3 regions of the Streptomyces stoeckheimensis genome follow, and region 1 is predicted to be linked to each of the others. Evidence: riboswitches for the same ligand, from Rfam matches in the RefSeq annotation. Region 1 holds a riboswitch; each other region holds the start of a gene.
What was found. Region 1 has a riboswitch for cobalamin ahead of ACE1OC_RS07070 (ribonucleoside triphosphate reductase). Riboswitches for the same ligand answer to the same signal wherever they lie in the genome.
Positions count from the first base shown of each region.

Region 2: linked by a shared signal. The riboswitch ahead of ACE1OC_RS04205 (CbtB domain-containing protein) and the one ahead of ACE1OC_RS07070 (ribonucleoside triphosphate reductase) in region 1 are both predicted to bind cobalamin.
Region 3: linked by a shared signal. The riboswitch ahead of metE (5-methyltetrahydropteroyltriglutamate--homocysteine S-methyltransferase) and the one ahead of ACE1OC_RS07070 (ribonucleoside triphosphate reductase) in region 1 are both predicted to bind cobalamin.

Region 1 is NZ_CP169550.1:1,491,971-1,497,610, reverse strand. Features, by position in the region: gene ACE1OC_RS07075 (glycoside hydrolase family 71 protein) at 1-1,395, shown strand, start outside; cobalamin riboswitch at 1,497-1,639, shown strand; gene ACE1OC_RS07070 (ribonucleoside triphosphate reductase) at 1,682-3,460, shown strand; gene ACE1OC_RS07065 (anaerobic ribonucleoside-triphosphate reductase activating protein) at 3,457-4,077, shown strand; gene ACE1OC_RS07060 (YybH family protein) at 4,091-4,450, opposite strand; partial or broken gene ACE1OC_RS07055 (LysR family transcriptional regulator) at 4,406-4,525, shown strand; gene ACE1OC_RS07050 (LysR substrate-binding domain-containing protein) at 4,656-4,970, shown strand; gene ACE1OC_RS07045 (aminotransferase class V-fold PLP-dependent enzyme) at 5,009-5,640, shown strand, end outside.
Region 2 is NZ_CP169550.1:928,677-934,316, reverse strand. Features, by position in the region: gene murJ (murein biosynthesis integral membrane protein MurJ) at 1-853, opposite strand, end outside; gene ACE1OC_RS04210 (lipid II:glycine glycyltransferase FemX) at 997-2,175, shown strand; cobalamin riboswitch at 2,592-2,753, shown strand; gene ACE1OC_RS04205 (CbtB domain-containing protein) at 2,792-3,013, shown strand; gene ACE1OC_RS04200 (CbtA family protein) at 3,033-3,797, shown strand; gene ACE1OC_RS04195 (SpoIIE family protein phosphatase) at 4,362-5,640, shown strand, end outside.
Region 3 is NZ_CP169550.1:7,609,008-7,614,647, forward strand. Features, by position in the region: gene ACE1OC_RS34535 (hypothetical protein) at 268-600, opposite strand; gene ACE1OC_RS34540 (DUF1269 domain-containing protein) at 798-1,289, opposite strand; partial or broken gene ACE1OC_RS34545 (aldehyde dehydrogenase family protein) at 1,431-1,709, opposite strand; partial or broken gene ACE1OC_RS34550 (FCD domain-containing protein) at 1,707-2,066, shown strand; cobalamin riboswitch at 2,170-2,396, shown strand; gene metE (5-methyltetrahydropteroyltriglutamate--homocysteine S-methyltransferase) at 2,569-4,890, shown strand; partial or broken gene ACE1OC_RS34560 (solute carrier family 23 protein) at 4,943-5,473, opposite strand; gene ACE1OC_RS34565 (nucleobase:cation symporter-2 family protein) at 5,540-5,640, shown strand, end outside.

The DNA of each region.
Region 1 (5,640 bases):
CAGGGGGCCGGCTCGGGCGACGCAGTGCGCCCCACGGGGGCCCTGCCCTTCGACATGCCGCAGCCGGCCGTCCTGCGCTCCGGTGCCGCCGGCAAGAAGCTGGTCTTCGCCCACTACTTCACCCCGTACCCGCTCTCCCTGGACAACGTCGGCGCCGACGCCGACTACTACACCCGCAACTACCTGAAGCCGGACGGCGAGAACGGCAAGCACGAGCGCTACGGCGGCCTGCTCCGCGACCGCCCGCTGCCCGTCCCGCCCCAGGCCGGGGACTGGGAGCTCGTCAACCTCCGGCAGGAGGTCCGCACGGCCCGCGCCGCCGGCATCGACGGATTCACCCTCGACCTGCTCTCCCTGACCGGGAAGAACCGGGAACGCTCCAACCTCCTGATGGAAGCCGCCCGTTCGGTGGATCCGGCCTTCAAGGTCATGCTGATGCCGGACATGACCTCCCTGGGCACCGACGACCCGGTCGTGCTCGCCGACCTCCTCGCGGAACTCGGCAAGGCCCCGTCCGCCCACCGGCTCCCCGACGGCCGGCTGGTCGTCTCGCCGTTCAAGGCGGAGGAGAAGAGCGTCGCCTGGTGGACCGGGGTCATGGACGCCTTGAAGTCCCGGCACGGCATCCGCACCGCCTTCGTCCCGCTCTTCCTCGACTTCGGCGCGCACAGCGGTGAGTTCGAGCCCATCAGCTACGGATTCTCCGAGTGGGGCAGTCGCAGCTACGTCGGCCAGGAGAGCTCCACGCGCGACGTCCGGCGCGCCCACGCCGCGGGCAAGATCTGGATGCAGCCCGTATCGGTCCAGGACGCCCGCCCCAACCAGGGCATCTACGACGAGGCGGGCAACACCGCGACCCTGCGCGCCACATGGAACCGCGCCATCGAGGACGGGGCCGACTGGGTGCAACTCACCACGTGGAACGACTACAGCGAGGGCAGCCAGTTCGCGCCCTCCCTGCACAACGGCCATGCCTACCTGGACCTTTCCTCCTACTACCTCACCCGGTTCAAGACGGGCGGCTGGCCGAAAATCGTCCGAGACACGCTGTACCTGAGCTCGCGCACCCAGTTCGCCGCCGCGGACCCGAGCGGCGGCCAGTCCCTCGTGATGTCCCTGCGGGGCGGCAGCGCCGCGGCCCGGGACACGGTGGAGGTGCTGAGCTTCCTGACCGCGCCCGCGAGCATCCGTACGACCGTGGGGGCGGCCGAGGACGCGCACGCGGCCCCGGCCGGGGTCCACTCCGAGCTGCTGCCCCTGGGTCCGGGCGTCGGCGCGGCGTCCGTGGTGCGGGGCGGCAAGGCCGGGGCCCGGGTGGAGCTGCGCTACCGGGTGGACCGGACGGTGGAGGTCCAGGACCTCCAGTACTACGCCGCCACCAGCGGCCGGAGCTGAGTCCGCAGGGCTCCGGGGCCGGTCCGTAGGGGCTGAAGTCCCTTGCCCCGGGACCTTCGTCACCCCATATGTAGTGGTGGCGCTCTGCTGTCACATCTATATGTAGTGTTGGCTCTGCCGGTTCGGCGGGGCCTCTCCCCGACCGAGGCAACAGGGAACCCGGTGGGAATCCGGGACTGCCCCGCAACGGTTACGTCCGCCACGGCGGACGAGTCCGACACCTGCCGGCACGGGCTTTCGGTAAAGCCCGCCATTCTTCCGTGCCGAGCCTCGTGGGAGGGCTGCCGTGACTGCTGTCGTCGATGCCGTAGAGACCGTGACCGAATACCTGGACCGCCGGGACTGGCGGGTGAACGCCAACGCCAACCAGGGCTATTCGCTCGGCGGACTCATTCTCAACGCCGCGGGCAAGGTCACCGCGAACTACTGGCTGGAGCAGGTCTATCCCGCCGCCGTGGCCCGCGCCCACCGCGAGGGCGACCTCCACCTCCACGACCTGGACATGCTCTCCGGCTACTGCGCCGGCTGGTCCCTGCGCACCCTGCTCACCGAGGGCTTCAACGGGGTCCCCGGCCAGATCGACTCCGCCCCGCCCAAGCACCTGTCCTCGGCCGTCGGCCAGATCGTGAACTTCCTCGGCACCCTGCAGAACGAATGGGCGGGCGCCCAGGCCTTCTCCTCCTTCGACACCTGCCTCGCCCCGTACGTCCGCCTCGACGCGATGACGTACGACCAGGTCAGGCAGTGCATCCAGGAGCTCGTGCACAACCTCAAGGTGCCCTCGCGCTGGGGCACCCAGACCCCCTTCACCAACCTCACCTTCGACTGGACCTGCCCCGAGGACCTGCGCGCGCAGATCCCGGTGGTCGCGGGGGAGGAGACCGGCTTCACCTACGGCGAGCTCCAGGCCGAGATGGACATGATCAACCGGGCGTACATCGAGGTGATGACGCAAGGCGACGCCGCCGGGCGGGTGTTCACCTTCCCCATCCCGACCTACAACATCACCCGCGACTTCCCCTGGGAGAGCGAGAACGCCGAGCGGCTCTTCGCGATGACCGCCAAGTACGGGCTCCCGTACTTCCAGAACTTCATCAACTCCGAGCTCGAACCCCACATGATCCGCTCCATGTGCTGCCGGCTCCAGCTCGACCTGACCGAGCTGGTCAAGCGCGGCAACGGCCTCTTCGGCAGCGCCGAGCAGACCGGCTCGCTCGGCGTGGTCACCCTCAACTGCGCCCGGCTCGGGCATCTTTGCGCGGGCGACGAGACGCGGCTGCTGGCCGAGGTGGACCGGCTGTGCGAGCTCGCCAAGGACAGCCTCGAACTCAAGCGGATCACCGTCCAGAACCTGATCGACGGCGGTCTCTTCCCCTACACCAAGCGGTACTTGGGCACCCTGCGTAACCACTTCTCCACCATCGGGGTCAACGGCGTCAACGAGATGGTCCGCAACTTCAGCGGGGACGCGTACGACATCACCGATCCCGAGGGGCACGCCCTCGCCGTCCGCCTCCTGGACCGGGTCCGGGCCCGGATGGTCGACTTCCAGGAGAGCACCGGCCACCTGTACAACCTGGAGGCCACACCCGCCGAGGGCACGACGTACCGCTTCGCGAAGGAGGACCGGGCCCGCTTCCCCGGCATCCTCCAGGCCGGCACCGACGCCAACCCGTACTACACCAACTCCTCGCAGCTGCCCGTCGGCTGGACCGACGACCCCTTCGAGGCGCTGGAACGCCAGGACGAACTGCAGGGCAAGTACACGGGCGGCACCGTCCTGCACCTGTACACCCCCGAGCGGATCCCGACGGCGGAGGCCTGCCGCACGCTGGTCCGCCGCTCGCTGGAGACCTTCCGGCTCCCGTACCTGACGGTGACCCCGACCTTCTCCATCTGCGCGGACCACGGCTACCTGGCGGGGGAGCAGCCCCATTGCCCCACGTGCGGGGCGGCGTGCGAGGTCTGGACCCGGGTCATGGGCTACCACCGCCCGGTGTCCTCCTTCAACACCGGCAAGAAGGGCGAACACGCCGAGCGCGTCCACTTCAAGGCGGCGGTGTGACCGGCGAAGGGGCCGGCGACGTCATCCGCATCGGCGGCTGGTCCCGGCTGTCCACCTGCGACTGGCCCGGCCGGCTGGTCACCACCGTCTTCTGTCAGGGCTGCCCCTGGCGGTGCGGCTACTGCCACAACCCCGGCCTGCTGCCCGCCCGGGCCCCCGCCGCCGTCTCCTGGAACGAGGTGCTCGGCCACCTCGCCCGGCGGACGGGGCTGCTCGACGGGATCGTCTTCTCGGGCGGGGAACCGCTGCTCCAGCGCGGCCTGCCCCAGGCCGTACGGGAGGCCCGCGCGCTGGGCCTGGAGGTCGGCCTCCACACCGGGGGAGCCTTCCCCCGGCGCCTGGCCCGGCTGCTGGACGCGGACCTGCTGGACTGGGTCGGCTTCGACGTCAAGGCTCCGCCCGGCCGCTACGAACGGGTCACCGGCGTCGGCCACGCGGCCGCCTCGGCGGAGCGCAGTCTGCGCCTCCTGCTCGCCTCGGGGGTTCCCCACCAGCTCCGCACCACGGTGGACCCGGCCCTCCTGGACGCTCCGGACATGGCCGACCTGGACGACTGGCTCGCGGACCTGGGCGGGACCCCGACGCACCGGCAGACCGTGCGCCCCCCGGCGGCCTAGGTGTATTGCCTCGTCAGGCCCTCTCCTGCGGATCCCGCCCGGCCCGCGCGGGGGCGAACTCGGGCTGGTCCAGGAGGCGGAGCCAGCTTCCGTCGCTCTGGCGGCGGACCACCTGGGCGCGGGCGCCCGTGCCGTCGCTCGGCGGCGTGGAGGTCAGCGCGATCCCGTCGCTGACCAGCGTGGGCAGCGGCGGCTCGGGCTCGAACCGGGGCCGCCGTTCCAGGACCTGCTGCCACAGGACCCGGATGGCCTCCCGGCCCACCGTCAGCTCCCCGGGCGGGAACCCCTCTTCGACGCCCTCGCGGCCTTTCACCGGGCCCACCCCGGCGTGGAGCTCGCGCTGCTGGAGGACAACTCCGACCGGCTGGTGCAGGCCGTGCGCGCCGGCTCCGTCGACCTCGCCCTCGTGGGAACCGCCGCCACCACCCCCGACGGACTGGAGGCCCTCACCCTCGTCAGCGAGCGCCTGGTCGTCGCGGTCCCGGCAGGGCACCCCCTGGCCGTGGCGGACCGGTCACCCTCCGCGACCTCGGCGGGTACCCGGTCATCTGCGTGCCCCGGGCACCGGGCTGCGTCCGGTGCTCGACCAGGCCTGCGCAGGACAGGGGCTGCGGCCCGCGATCGCCCTGGAGGCCGGCGCCGCCGATGCCGTGGCGGACCTCGCGGCGCGCGGCCTCGGGGTCGCCGTTCTGAGCGCCTCGATGGCCGATTCCTACCGCGACCGGCTCACCGCCCGGACCATCGAGGACGGGGAGATCCCGGCCCTGCTCTCGCTGGTCTGGCGCGACACCCGCGGTCCCGCGGTACGGGAGCTGCTCCTGCGGTGCCGTCGGGCCTTCGCTCCCGTGATGGCCGGAGGAGGGGCTGTCGCTCCGACGGGGGGCGGGGCATGATCGTCCCGACAGCCGCGCCGCACACACGGAGGTCCCACGTGACCCAGCCCGCCGAGCCGACCGACCGCACCGACCGCGTCGACCCCGACGACGCCACCGGGCAGGCCGGGGCCGCCTCACGCAGCGGGTCGATACGCCGCCCCGCCGAATTCCCGGGCGGGCGGGAGCTGTTCCGGCTCTCCCCCGACGTCGGCCACCTGAACCACGGGTCGTTCGGCGCGGTGCCCGTCCCCGTCCAGGAGGCGCAGGCCGCCCTCCGGGCGCAGGCGCACGCCGACCCGGACGCCTTCTTCATCGGCGCCCCCGACCGGCTCGTCGAGGCCCGGTCCCGGATCGCCGCCCGGCTCGGCGCCGACCGGGACGGGATCGCCTTCGTGTCCAACGCCACCGAGGCCGCCAACGTGGCCCTCGACGCCGTGGAGTTCGCCGCAGGGGACGAGATCCTGGTCACCGACCACGGCTACGGCACGGTCGTCGCGGCCGCGGCCCGGCGCGCCCCGCTCACCACCGTGGCCCTGGGCACCGACCTGCCCGACGAGGACGCCGTACGGGAAGCCGTGCTGGCCGGGGTCACCCCGCGGACCCGGGTCGCCGTACTCGACCACATCAGCTCGCCCACCGCCCGGCTCATCGCCTCCCCCCGGCTGCTGGCCGAACTCGCCGAGCGGGG
Region 2 (5,640 bases), 560 kb from region 1:
CCCGCACTCCGGTGGACGTGGTCAGTCGCGTCACCACCCAGTACGCCAGCTGGTTCGCCAGGACGAGCAGCAGCGTCCACACGGCGGCCCGCAGTGGCCGGCCGAGGCCCGCCCCACGCCAGTCGAATCTCGGACGCCAGCGGAATCCGGCTGCGCGCAAGGAGGGCAGCAGGGCAATCGCCTGGACGGCGATACCTGCGGTGCTGCCGACGCCGAGCAGGAGCAGCTGGGCGTCACTCACGTCGCCCGCTGATCTCGCCTCGACCGCCACGGCCAGGTACAAGCCGAAGACGGCGATGACGACGACGTTGTTGAGCACCGGGGTCCACATCATCGCGCCGAACCGGTCGCGCGCGTTGAGCACCTGGCCGAGCACCGTGAACACGCCGTAGAAGAGGATCTGAGGCAGGCAGTAGCGGGCAAGGGTGATGGTCAGCTCTCGCTGCGCACCCGTGTAGTCCGTGTACGCGGCGACGATCCAGGGCGCGGCGAGCACGGCCGCCGCGGTGATCGCGGTCAGTGCCCCGAGGCACAGGGTGATCAGCCTGTCGGTGTAGGCGACGCCGGCGTCCGCATGCTCCTTCGCGGCACGAACCAGCTCCGGCACGAACACCGAGTTCAGCGCCCCGCCGATCAGCAGGATGTAGACGATGTTCGGCACGGTGTTGGCGACGTTGTAGGCATCTCCGAGCAGCGCCGTTCCCAGCGCGGCGACGATGACCGCGCTGCGCACGAAGCCGGTGATCCGCGACGCGAGCGACCCGAGCATCATCACGGTGCCACCGCGGAGCCGACCGGTCCGGGCCTGCGGTGGCGTCTTGTCTGCGGACTCCGTCCGCTCCGGCGTCGTCACGCCCCGCCCCTCCGCACGCCATCAGGAAGCGGCCGGAAAGTTCCTGCCACACGACAGGACGGCCAGGCGTGCAAGAGGTAAGCGGGCCCTTCCCGCCGCCCTCCCGCCGGAGGGGCGTGGACCGGATTGAGGAGGCCTCCGACATGGCCGTGGCCGAGGCGCAGATGACTGAACGCACCAGCGGTTTCGAGATAGCGCGCACGACCGTCGAGCAGCACCGTGGATACCTCAGTAGCCTCAGTGGGCGCACATCGGTGGACCAGGTGAGCTTTCTGCAGCTGCCGTCCTGGGCGGCTGTCAAGGAAGGCTGGACGGCGGAGCGGCTCGGCTGGTTCGACGGTTCGGGCCGCCAGCACGGCGCCGCCCAGGTGCTGTACCGGCCGCTGCCGGGAACCCGTCGCTACTTCGCGTATCTGCCGGAGGGGCCTCAGCTGGACTGGGCCGATCCCAGGCTGACGGACATGCTCCAGCTGCTGCTGGACCATTTGCGCTCCGCGGGGGCGTTCGCCGTACGCATGGGCCCGCCGCTGCCGTACCGGCGCTGGCATGCGTCGACGCTCAAAACGGCCGTGGGACCGGGACGCCGGGTCGAGGACGTGGTACCGGATCTCGTGGATCCGGTGGGTGCGGCAGTGGGCGACCGGCTCCGGACCGCCGGATGGCGACGCTGCGGAGAGGAGGGCGGTGCCGGCGACGCCCAACCCCGCTACCTCTTCGAGGTGCCACTGGCCGGCCGTAGCACCGACGACCTGTGGTCCGGCCTGAACCAGGAGTGGCGCCGCAACATCAAGAAGGCATCGAAAGCCGGGGTCGAGACCTTCCTCGGCACGGGCGACGACGTGGCGACCTTCTACGAGCTGCTGCAGGTCACCGAGCGGCGCGACGGCTTCCGACTGGGACGGTCGCTGGACTACTTCCAGCGGCAGTACAGGGAGCTGAATGCGGAGGAACCGGGACGTATGAGGCTGTATCTCGCACGGCATGCGGATGAGGTGCTCGCCGCCCACACCATGATCGTGGCGGGACGGCGCGTCTGGTACCAGACGGGAGCTTCCGCCGACCACCGTCGTGAAGTACGGCCGAGCAACGCCTTGCAGTGGCGGATGATCCGGGACGCGCACACGCTGGGCGCGTTGGTATACGACATGCGCGGTGTGCCCGCGACTTTGGATCCGCAGGAGCGCGCCTTCGGGCTGATGCGCTGGAAGCTCGGCACCGGAGGTGAGGTCGTCGAGACACTCGGCGAGTGGGAGCTGCCGCTGCAGGGTGCTGTCAATAGGACGCTGCACCGAGCCATGCAGGTGTATCTCTCCCGTCGCTGAGGTCAGCCGAGGGGCATGCGGATTGGTCATGGGGCAACCTTAATCCCACGTGCTAATCCATTTAGTAGACTAGTTGATGCTGTGGCGGGCCTGCCCGGTTTCGCCAAACAGACGATTAAGGGATGAATCGACACGCAAGAGGCGAGAACCCGTCGATGTGGCAGCGTCATGCCGACGGTCTGGTGGGCAGGCGGCAGGGACGTGCTCCGCATGCGCTTGTCGCAGTCCGGCAGGTCCGGCGGAAGAGCCCGGCCGGAGCGCGGGCCCGCGCATTTACGGTGTCGACCCCACGGCTGAGATCAACATCACCCGCTTGTCATGCACCTTCTCTTTTCGCGACAACTGCGCATCTGCGGGCGCTATTTGAGTCGTGAAGCCGAATCGCGCGATTCTCTCTGCTGCCTCGCACGCCCTTGGCGTGGTCGATGCTTCGCGGTACCTTCGCGACGAATCATTCGACGGCAGGCGGAAGCCGGTGGGAATCCGGCACGGTCGCGCCACTGTATGCCTGTACATCGCTCACGGACTGGGCGGTGCACGTTCGGCAAGTCAGACCCGCCGCCGTCACTTCGAGCTCCACCCGACCGGGACGCGTGTTCCCACAGGAGGTCCTGCTATGGCGCAGTCCGTTGCTCCGCCGATCGTTTCCGCCCCAGTCGCACCTGCCGCGCTGCCGATCCGTGCGGTCCTGCCCTGGGCGGCCTTCTTCGGAACCCTGATGCTCCTCCTGCTGTTCTTCGTCGGCGCGGAACAGGGCGCCACGGCGGTGTTCTCGGGCGACGGTGTGCACGAATGGGTGCACGACGGCCGTCACCTGCTCGGCTTCCCCTGCCACTGACACGAAGGCGAGCGAACACATGAACTCCGCAACCGTCAGAAACCTTCTGGTACGCGGCATGCTCGCCGGCCTGGCCGCCGGGCTACTCGCGCTGGCCGTGGCCTACTTCCTCGGCGAGCCGCAGATCGACGCGGGCATCGCATACGAGGACGCGCACAGCACGGAACATGGGATCGAAGTGGTCAGCCGCACCATGCAGGCCACTACCGGTCTTGCCACCGGCATCCTCATCTACGGCGTCGCGCTGGGCGGGATCGCTGCCCTGGCGTTCTGCTTCGCCCTCGGCCGGATCGGCCGCTTCAGCGCGCGAGCGACCGCTGTCCTGCTGTCGCTCGGCGCCCTGATCGCGGTCTACGTCGTGCCGTTCCTGAAGTACCCCGGAAATCCCCCGGCCGTCAGCGACGCCGACACCATCGGGCAGCGCACCACCCTCTACTTCCTCATGATGGTGCTCAGTGTCCTGCTGGCCGTAGCCACGGTAATCCTCGGCAAGCGCCTCGCGCCGCGTCTGGGCGATTGGAACGCCACGATCGCGGCCGGCTCCTTCTTCATCCTGGCCGTCGGCCTGGCCTACGCGTTCCTCCCGGCCGTCAACGAGATGCCGAAGGACTTTTCCGCCAACGTGGTGTGGGAGTTCCGTCTTGCGGCGCTCGCCATTCAGGCCACGTTGTGGGCTTCCTTCGGTCTCGTTTTCGGCTACCTCGCCGAACGGGTACTGGAGCCCAGGACTGCCGGGACAGGGCACCGGAGCGCGACCGTACCTTCGGCTCCGGCGTCTCTCTGAAGAGCGATGTGAAAGGGTCCGCCAGCCAGTCCTGGCGGACCCTCGCCACTATGCGGTCCCGTGGACCACGCAGGCGGCTGCCGCGATCCGACCGTTGTTGCGCCAGCAGATGTAGAACCCGCCCCATTCCGGTGGGGCCGCTGGAGCCTGGCGCGGACACCTGGTCTGCCGCCATCGTCGTAGGCGTGTTACCTCCCGTGGGTCCAGCCAGGCCCCCGCGCGGCATCCAGGACGTCGAGGCGGCTGCTGAGGCAGGCTGACCGCCAAGTAGCTGGCCCTTGGAGCACAGGTAGCTACCTTCATCGGCGTTCGCGTCTACGCGATGGCACGGGCGCGGGAGAAGGCGACGACAGGGCCGAACGCGCCGCGCTGGGCCCCACGCAGTCCGCGAGCGTCGGGGCCTTCCGTCACGCTCTGCGACGTACCGGACAGGCGGCTGGTAGCCGTGAGGCGCCCGCCGCCGGTTCGGAGGGACGATGAGACGGTGGGAGCGGGCGAGAGGAGATCGGAGCCCGGGGTCCGGCCGGTACGGGCTGCCGTACGAGTGAGCGGAAGGGTGCCGGGATGAGTGCGTCCGATGCGTTCCGGGTCGAGGTCGGCGGGACGGGTGCGGGCCCGGCGGCCCCCGGCGGGCTGCTGGACGTGCTGAGCCTGGCCGCGGTGGTGCTGGACGACAGCGGGCGGATCGCGCTGTGGAGCCCGCAGGCCGAGGAACTGTTCGGATATTCCGCCGACGAGGCGCTGGGGCGGTTCGCGGGCCCCCTGCTGGTCGACGAGCAGCACCTCGATTTCGTCATCGGGCTGTTCGCCCGCGTGATGGAGAGCGGGCGGCGCTGGGCGGGCGGCTTCCCGGTCCGGCACAAGGACGGCAGTACGCGGCTGGTGGAGTTCCGCAACATGCGGCTGCAGGACGACCAGGGAGGCCACTACGCGCTGGGGATCGCCACCGACCAGGTGACGCTGCGGCGTGTGGAGCGGGACCTGGCGCTGTCCTTGCGGCTGATCTCCCAGTCACCGATCGGGCTCGGGGTCATGGACACCGATCTGCGGTTCATGCTGGTCAATCCGGCGCTGGAAGGCATGAACGGCGGCTCGGCCCAGGACCGTGCCGGACCCGACGCGGGGCAGACGCCGCCGTTTCTGAGGGGGGACGCCATCGAGTCGGTGATGCGCGAGGTCCTCGCCACGGGGGTGCCGGCGCTGGACCGGTTCATGGTCGGGGACGCCCCGGACGATCCCGGCCAGGAGCATGCCTGGTCGGTCTCGTTCTACCGGCTGGAGGATCCCGCCGGGCGGGTGCTGGGCCTGGCCACCTCGGTGGTGGACGTCACCGCGCAGCACAGGGCGGCCGCCGACGCCGCCCGGGCACGGCGCCGCCTGGCACTCGTCGCCGATGCGTCGGCGCTGATCGGCACCACCCTCGACCTGGGACAGACGGCCCGGGAGCTGGCCGGGGTGTGCGTGCCCGAGGTGGCCGACCTGGTCACGGTGGATGTCCTCGACAGCGTCCTGCAGGGCGTGCGCACCGACGGGGCGCAGACCGGTCCGGCGCGCTTCCGCGCCTTGGCGGTGGTATCGGCGTACCCCACCGAGGCCGCACGGGCCCCGGACCCCGTCGGTGACCTCGTCGTGTACGCCGCGGACCGCCTGGTCATCCGCTGCGTCAACACCGGGCGCCCCGTCTTGAGGGCGAAGGTGACCGCTGAGGACCTGCGCCGCATCGCCCGGGACGACGACTCGGCCGCGGTTCTCGCCGCGGCCGGCATCCACTCGTACCTCGTGCTGCCGCTGGTCGCCCGCGGCGAGGTGATCGGCGCCGTCGGCCTGATGCGGGCCCGCAATC
Region 3 (5,640 bases), 6.1 Mb from region 1:
GCCATCAGCGTCAGCGCCGTCAGCTTGCGGTTCTCGACGGTGGACCTGACCTGACCTACCTGATCCTCGGTCAGGGAGTTCAGGCGGTCCATGTCCTTGTTGACATCGCGGAGTTCGTCGGGATCTCGTGCAGGACGGCCAGGGTCTGTGCCTGCTCTTCGGTGGTCGTGGCGGTGGTGAGGGCGGTGTTGACGTTCATGCTGGGCGGAGAGCGCGAGGGGCCGTCGGGGGAGGGTGGAGAGAGCTCTGGCTACGCTGAGGTGCGGCTCAGAGCGCGGCGGAGGGCGAGGCGACGCGGCGCGGCCGGTTCAGTGGACTCGGACTGTGATCCATGGGGCGATCGCCTCCTCTCGGCAGGGCGTAGTTCCTACGCGGTCGCGGCCATCGGCTCGCGTCCTTGGACTGCCCGGCGGGCACGTCGGACACGGTGACGACCACCGTGTCCTCGTCCAGCTTCTTCTTCGCGGCCGCGGTGGCCGAGGCCGCCTCCGACACTCCGGCCGAAGCGTTGCCGTCGGAGTAGGAACAGCCGGTCGTCGTGGCGAGTGCGGCCGCCGCGAGCAGGATGCCGCAGGCGCCGCGGATCCTCGTGGGGGTCACGGGCACGTGACACCGGCCGAGGCCGCGACGAGGGTCTCGTCGATCTTCTGGATCTGGGGCTTCAGCTGGGTCCCCCTTCAGGGGGGAGAGACCGGTGCAGAGCTCCGAGGCGGCCTGGGTCGCCCGCTCCTTACGCCCGGGACCGGGGGAGGAGTCCACCGGTCCCGGGCCGCGGAGTCGACTCGGGTGGTGCGTGCTCAGGCCGCGAAGACTTCGCGGAGCTGCTGCTCCTGCGTACCGGAGAGGTTGGAGCGGACCAGCTGCGCCTGGCCGCCCGGGAAGGCGTTGCGCACCCGCTCGACCACGGCGTCGGAGGAGAGCAGGAACAGCGCGGAAGTCCCGGGCTTCACCTCGGACTTCACCCCGTCGATGAACTGGTCGTCGATGCCGACGTCGGACAGCGATCCGCCGATGGCCCCGGCCGCCGCACCCACGGCTGCGCCGAGCAGCGGCACGAAGAACAGGAGTCCGAAGAGCATCCCCCAGAAGGTGCCGGAGAGCGCACCGGCTCCCGTGAGGCTGTTCAGCTGCTGGGTCTTCGGCTTCTTGGCATCTTCGCGCCAGGTGACGACCGCGGCGTCGTGCACCTGTATCAGCTGTTCCTTCTGCAGGGCGAGCAGGACGGACTCCGCCTGCTGGGCCCCCTCGGGCGTGGGAAACTTCCAGACGGTGAGAGTGGTGGATGCCACGTAACGCTCCAGTTCATGGATGGTGTTGCTTGGCGTCCAGTACAACCCACATTCGGACAATCGACCACAATTAGGGTGATGGTGACTCTTGGTCACCTGCCGAGCCGTCAGCGTCATTTGCCCGTTCGGCGGTACTCGGGCTCACGGCATGAGGTGGTAGTCGGGGAAGTTGCCCGGCAGGCGTTCGTCAGCCGGGCCCCGGGTCACCGCGCGGACCAGCAGCTCTCCACCGACGAACGCGCCGCGCCACGAGGCGCCGAAGCCGCCGAAGAGTTCTTCGCGGTCCCCGCGGGAACGGGGTGTGCCGTGGCCGACCTTGAACGCGCGGATCTGCGGTGCCAGTCGGTCGTAGGTCGCCTTGTCGTCCGTCGACAGGGTGGCGACGAGCGCGCCGTTCGAGGCGTTCATGGCGGCGAGCAGGAGGCGCTGCAGCGCCTGAGCACCGAGGGATGGGTCGATCTGCGGCCCGCCCAGGGGGCGTTCGTGCACGAGCCGACCGAGGAGGAGGCGGACCAGCTCCTCACGGTCCGCACGCTCCTGGAGGTCGAAGCCGCCCGGCTGGCCGCCGCACACGCCGACGCCGAGGCCCTCGCCGCGCTCGAAGAGCTGTGCGCCCAGGGGGAGCGGGCCGTCGCCGCCGACGACGTGGACACCGCCGTCGCGACGAACGCCCGGCTCCACGCGAAGATCGCGGACCGGGACGGGGAGGCCGCCACCGCGATCATGCGCGCGCACACGGAGCACACCCGCAAGACGTACCACGAGCGGGAGAAATAGTCCGGCGGCCGCAGAGCGCCGCGCGGCCGGGCCGAGGTCCACCGTGTCTCATTTCACCGTCCGACATGTGGGAAGTCGTGTTCATTCCGCGGCCGCCCGCCCTACTGTGGGCCTCGCAGCTGGTTCGCCCCCGTCCGCCAGGCGGGATGCGTCGTAAGAGGGAACCCGGTGGGAATCCGGGACTGCCCCGCAGCGGTGAGCGGGAACGACCGCCGTCATACGCACTGGGACCGGAACCGGTCCTGGGAAGCGACGGCCATTAGGAGCCCGCCGGGAGACCGGCAGGCGAGCCCGCGAGTCCGAAGACCTGCCCGTTGCCCGTGCGCGATCGACCGCGCACGGTTTCCCGGTGACCTCGTGGGCGGGTCGGCGTGCACCTCAGGCGGATCCTCCCGTCGCGTACCCGGCCGTACGCGACCCCGGCGGTCCGCCCGTTCCGGCACCCTTCGCCTCCGCGACCCGTCACCGGGTTCATGGAGACACGCTCGCGAAGGAGAGTTCCGTGACCACCGAGTCCGCAGCCGCGCCCGTACGGGCCACCGTGTACGGCTACCCCCGCCAGGGACAGAACCGGGAACTGAAGAAGGCCGTCGAGGGCTACTGGAAGGGCCGCGTCACCGCCGATGCCCTCCGCGCCACGGCCCGCGACCTGCGCCGGACCAACTGGGCCCAGCTCGCCGGGGCCGGCATCACCGAGGTTCCGACCGGCGACTTCTCGTACTACGACCACGTCCTGGACACCACGGTCATGGTCGGCGCCATCCCCGACCGCCACCGGTCCGCCGTCGCGGCGGACGCCCTGGACGGCTACTTCGCGATGGCCCGCGGCACCCAGGACGTGGCCCCGCTCGAAATGACCAAGTGGTTCGACACCAACTACCACTACCTGGTCCCCGAACTCGGGCCCGACACCGTCTTCACCGCCGAACCCGCCCGGCAGGTGGCCGAGTTGAAGGAGGCCCTGGCCCTCGGCCACACGGCCCGCCCGGTCCTGGTCGGACCGGTGACCTACCTCCTCCTCGCCAAGCCCGCGCCCGGCGTGGCCGCCGGCTTCGAGCCGCTCACCCTGCTCGACCGGCTGCTCCCCGTCTACGCGCAGGTCCTCGCGGACCTGCGCGCGGCGGGCGCCGCATGGGTCCAGCTCGACGAACCGGCCCTGGTCCAGGACCGCACACCGGCCGAACTGAACGCGGCGGCCCGCGCCTACCGCGAACTCGGCGGCCTCACAGAGCGCCCCAAGCTGCTCGTCGCCTCCTACTTCGACCGGCTCGGCGACGCCCTGCACGTCCTGGCGAAGGCGCCCGTGGAGGGCCTCGCCCTCGACTTCACCGACCGGGCCGCGGCCAACCTCGACGACCTCGCCGCGGTCGGCGGCATCCCCGGCAAGCGCCTGGTCGCGGGCGTGGTCAACGGCCGCAACATCTGGATCAACGACCACCAGAAGTCACTGACCACCCTCGGCACCCTGCTCGGCCTCGCCGGCCGGGTCGACGTGGCCGCCTCCTGCTCCCTGCTGCACGTCCCGATCGACGCCGACGCCGAGCGGGACACCGATCCGCAGGTCCGGCGCTGGCTCGCCTTCGCCCGACAGAAGGCCACCGAGATCAGCACGCTGGCCCGCGGACTGGCCGGGGGCACCGACGCGATCGCCGCCGAACTCGCCGCGAACCGGGCCGACCTGGCCTCCCGTACCGCCTCCCGGATCACCCACGACCCGGCCGTCCGTGCCCGCACCGCAGCGATCACCGAGGCCGACGGACACCGCGCCCAGCCCTACGCCGAACGGGCCGCCGCCCAGCGCGCCCACCTAGGCCTGCCGCTGCTTCCCACCACCACCATCGGCTCCTTCCCGCAGACCACGGAGCTGCGCACCGCCCGCGCCGACCTGCGCGCCGGACGCATCGACACGGCGGCCTACGAGGAGCGGATCCGCGCCGAGATCCGCGAGGTCGTCTCCTTCCAGGAGAAGACGGGCCTCGACGTGCTCGTGCACGGCGAGCCCGAACGCAACGACATGGTCCAGTACTTCGCCGAGCAGCTCACCGGATACCTCGCCACCCAGCACGGCTGGGTCCAGTCCTACGGCACCCGCTACGTCCGCCCGCCGGTCCTCGCCGGGGACGTCTCCCGTCCCGACCCGATGACCGTCCGCTGGACCACGTACGCTCAGCAGCAGACGGCCAAGCCGGTCAAGGGCATGCTGACCGGTCCGGTCACCATGCTCGCCTGGTCCTTCGTACGCGACGACCAGCCCCTCGGCGAGACCGCGCGCCAGGTCGGACTCGCCCTGCGCGACGAGGTCGACGACCTGGAAGCGGCCGGTACGTCGGTCATCCAGGTCGACGAGCCCGCCCTGCGCGAAACGCTGCCGCTGCGCGCCGCCGACCACGCCGACTACCTGGCGTGGGCCACGGAATCCTTCCGCCTCACCACCAGCGGCGTCCGACCGGACACCCAGATCCACACCCACATGTGCTACGCGGAGTTCGGGGACATCGTCGAGGCCATCGAGCACCTCGACGCCGACGTCATCAGCCTGGAGGCGGCCCGCTCCCACATGCAGGTCGCGGACGAGCTCGCCGGCGCGGGCTACCCGCGCGAGGTCGGCCCCGGAGTCTGGGACATCCACTCTCCCCGCGTCCCCTCGGCCGGTGAAGCGGCGACCCTGCTGCGCAGGGGACTCGGGGCGATCCCCGCCGAACGCCTCTGGGTCAATCCCGACTGCGGGCTGAAGACCCGCGGCTGGCCCGAGACGAAGGACTCGCTGGAGCACCTCGTCGAAGCGGCCCGCCGGGTGCGTTCGGAAATCCGGCCGAACGCCTGATTCCCCGCAGGACGGCCGGCGTACGGGATGCCCGTGCGCCGGCCGGCCTGCGTCAGTGCACGGACACGGCGGAGGCGGGCTCCCTTTCCGGGGCGTCGTCCTTGTCGCTGCGGCCGATGTGGTTGAAGGCGAGGTTGAGCAGCACCGCGGCGACGCAGCCGGTGCTGATGCCGGAGTCGAGGATGATGCGCATGCTCTCGGGGAAGCCGTGGTAAAAGCCCTCGCTGGCCATCGGGATCACACCGATGCCGAGGCTGATGGCGACGATGAGGACGTTGTCACCGCGTTCCAGGCCGGCCTGCGCGAGGGTCTGGATGCCGCTGGCGGCCACCGTGCCGAACAGGGCGAGGCCGACGCCGCCGAGGACGGGCTGCGGCACCAGCGAGACGACCGAGGCGAGGAACGGGCACAGGCCCAGCAGGATGAGGATGCCGCCGCTCGCGGCCACGACGTAGCGGCTGCGGACCTTGGTGATGGCGACCAGGCCGACGTTCTGCGCGAAGGCGCTGGCGGCGAATCCGTTGAAGAGGGGGCTCAGCGCGGTGCCCAGGCCGTCCGCGCGCAGCGCCGCGGCGAGGGTACGCCCGAATCCAGACCCGAACGCTCCACTTCGCCCCGCCCCGTCCATCCCGCGGACGAGGTGCTGCCCATGCGGCGGATGGTCCCCGCCGCCCTGCAGCACGTGGCCAGCATGTACGCGGGCCTCGCGGCGCCCCCGCTGATCATCGGCGGCGCCCTGGGCCTGACCGC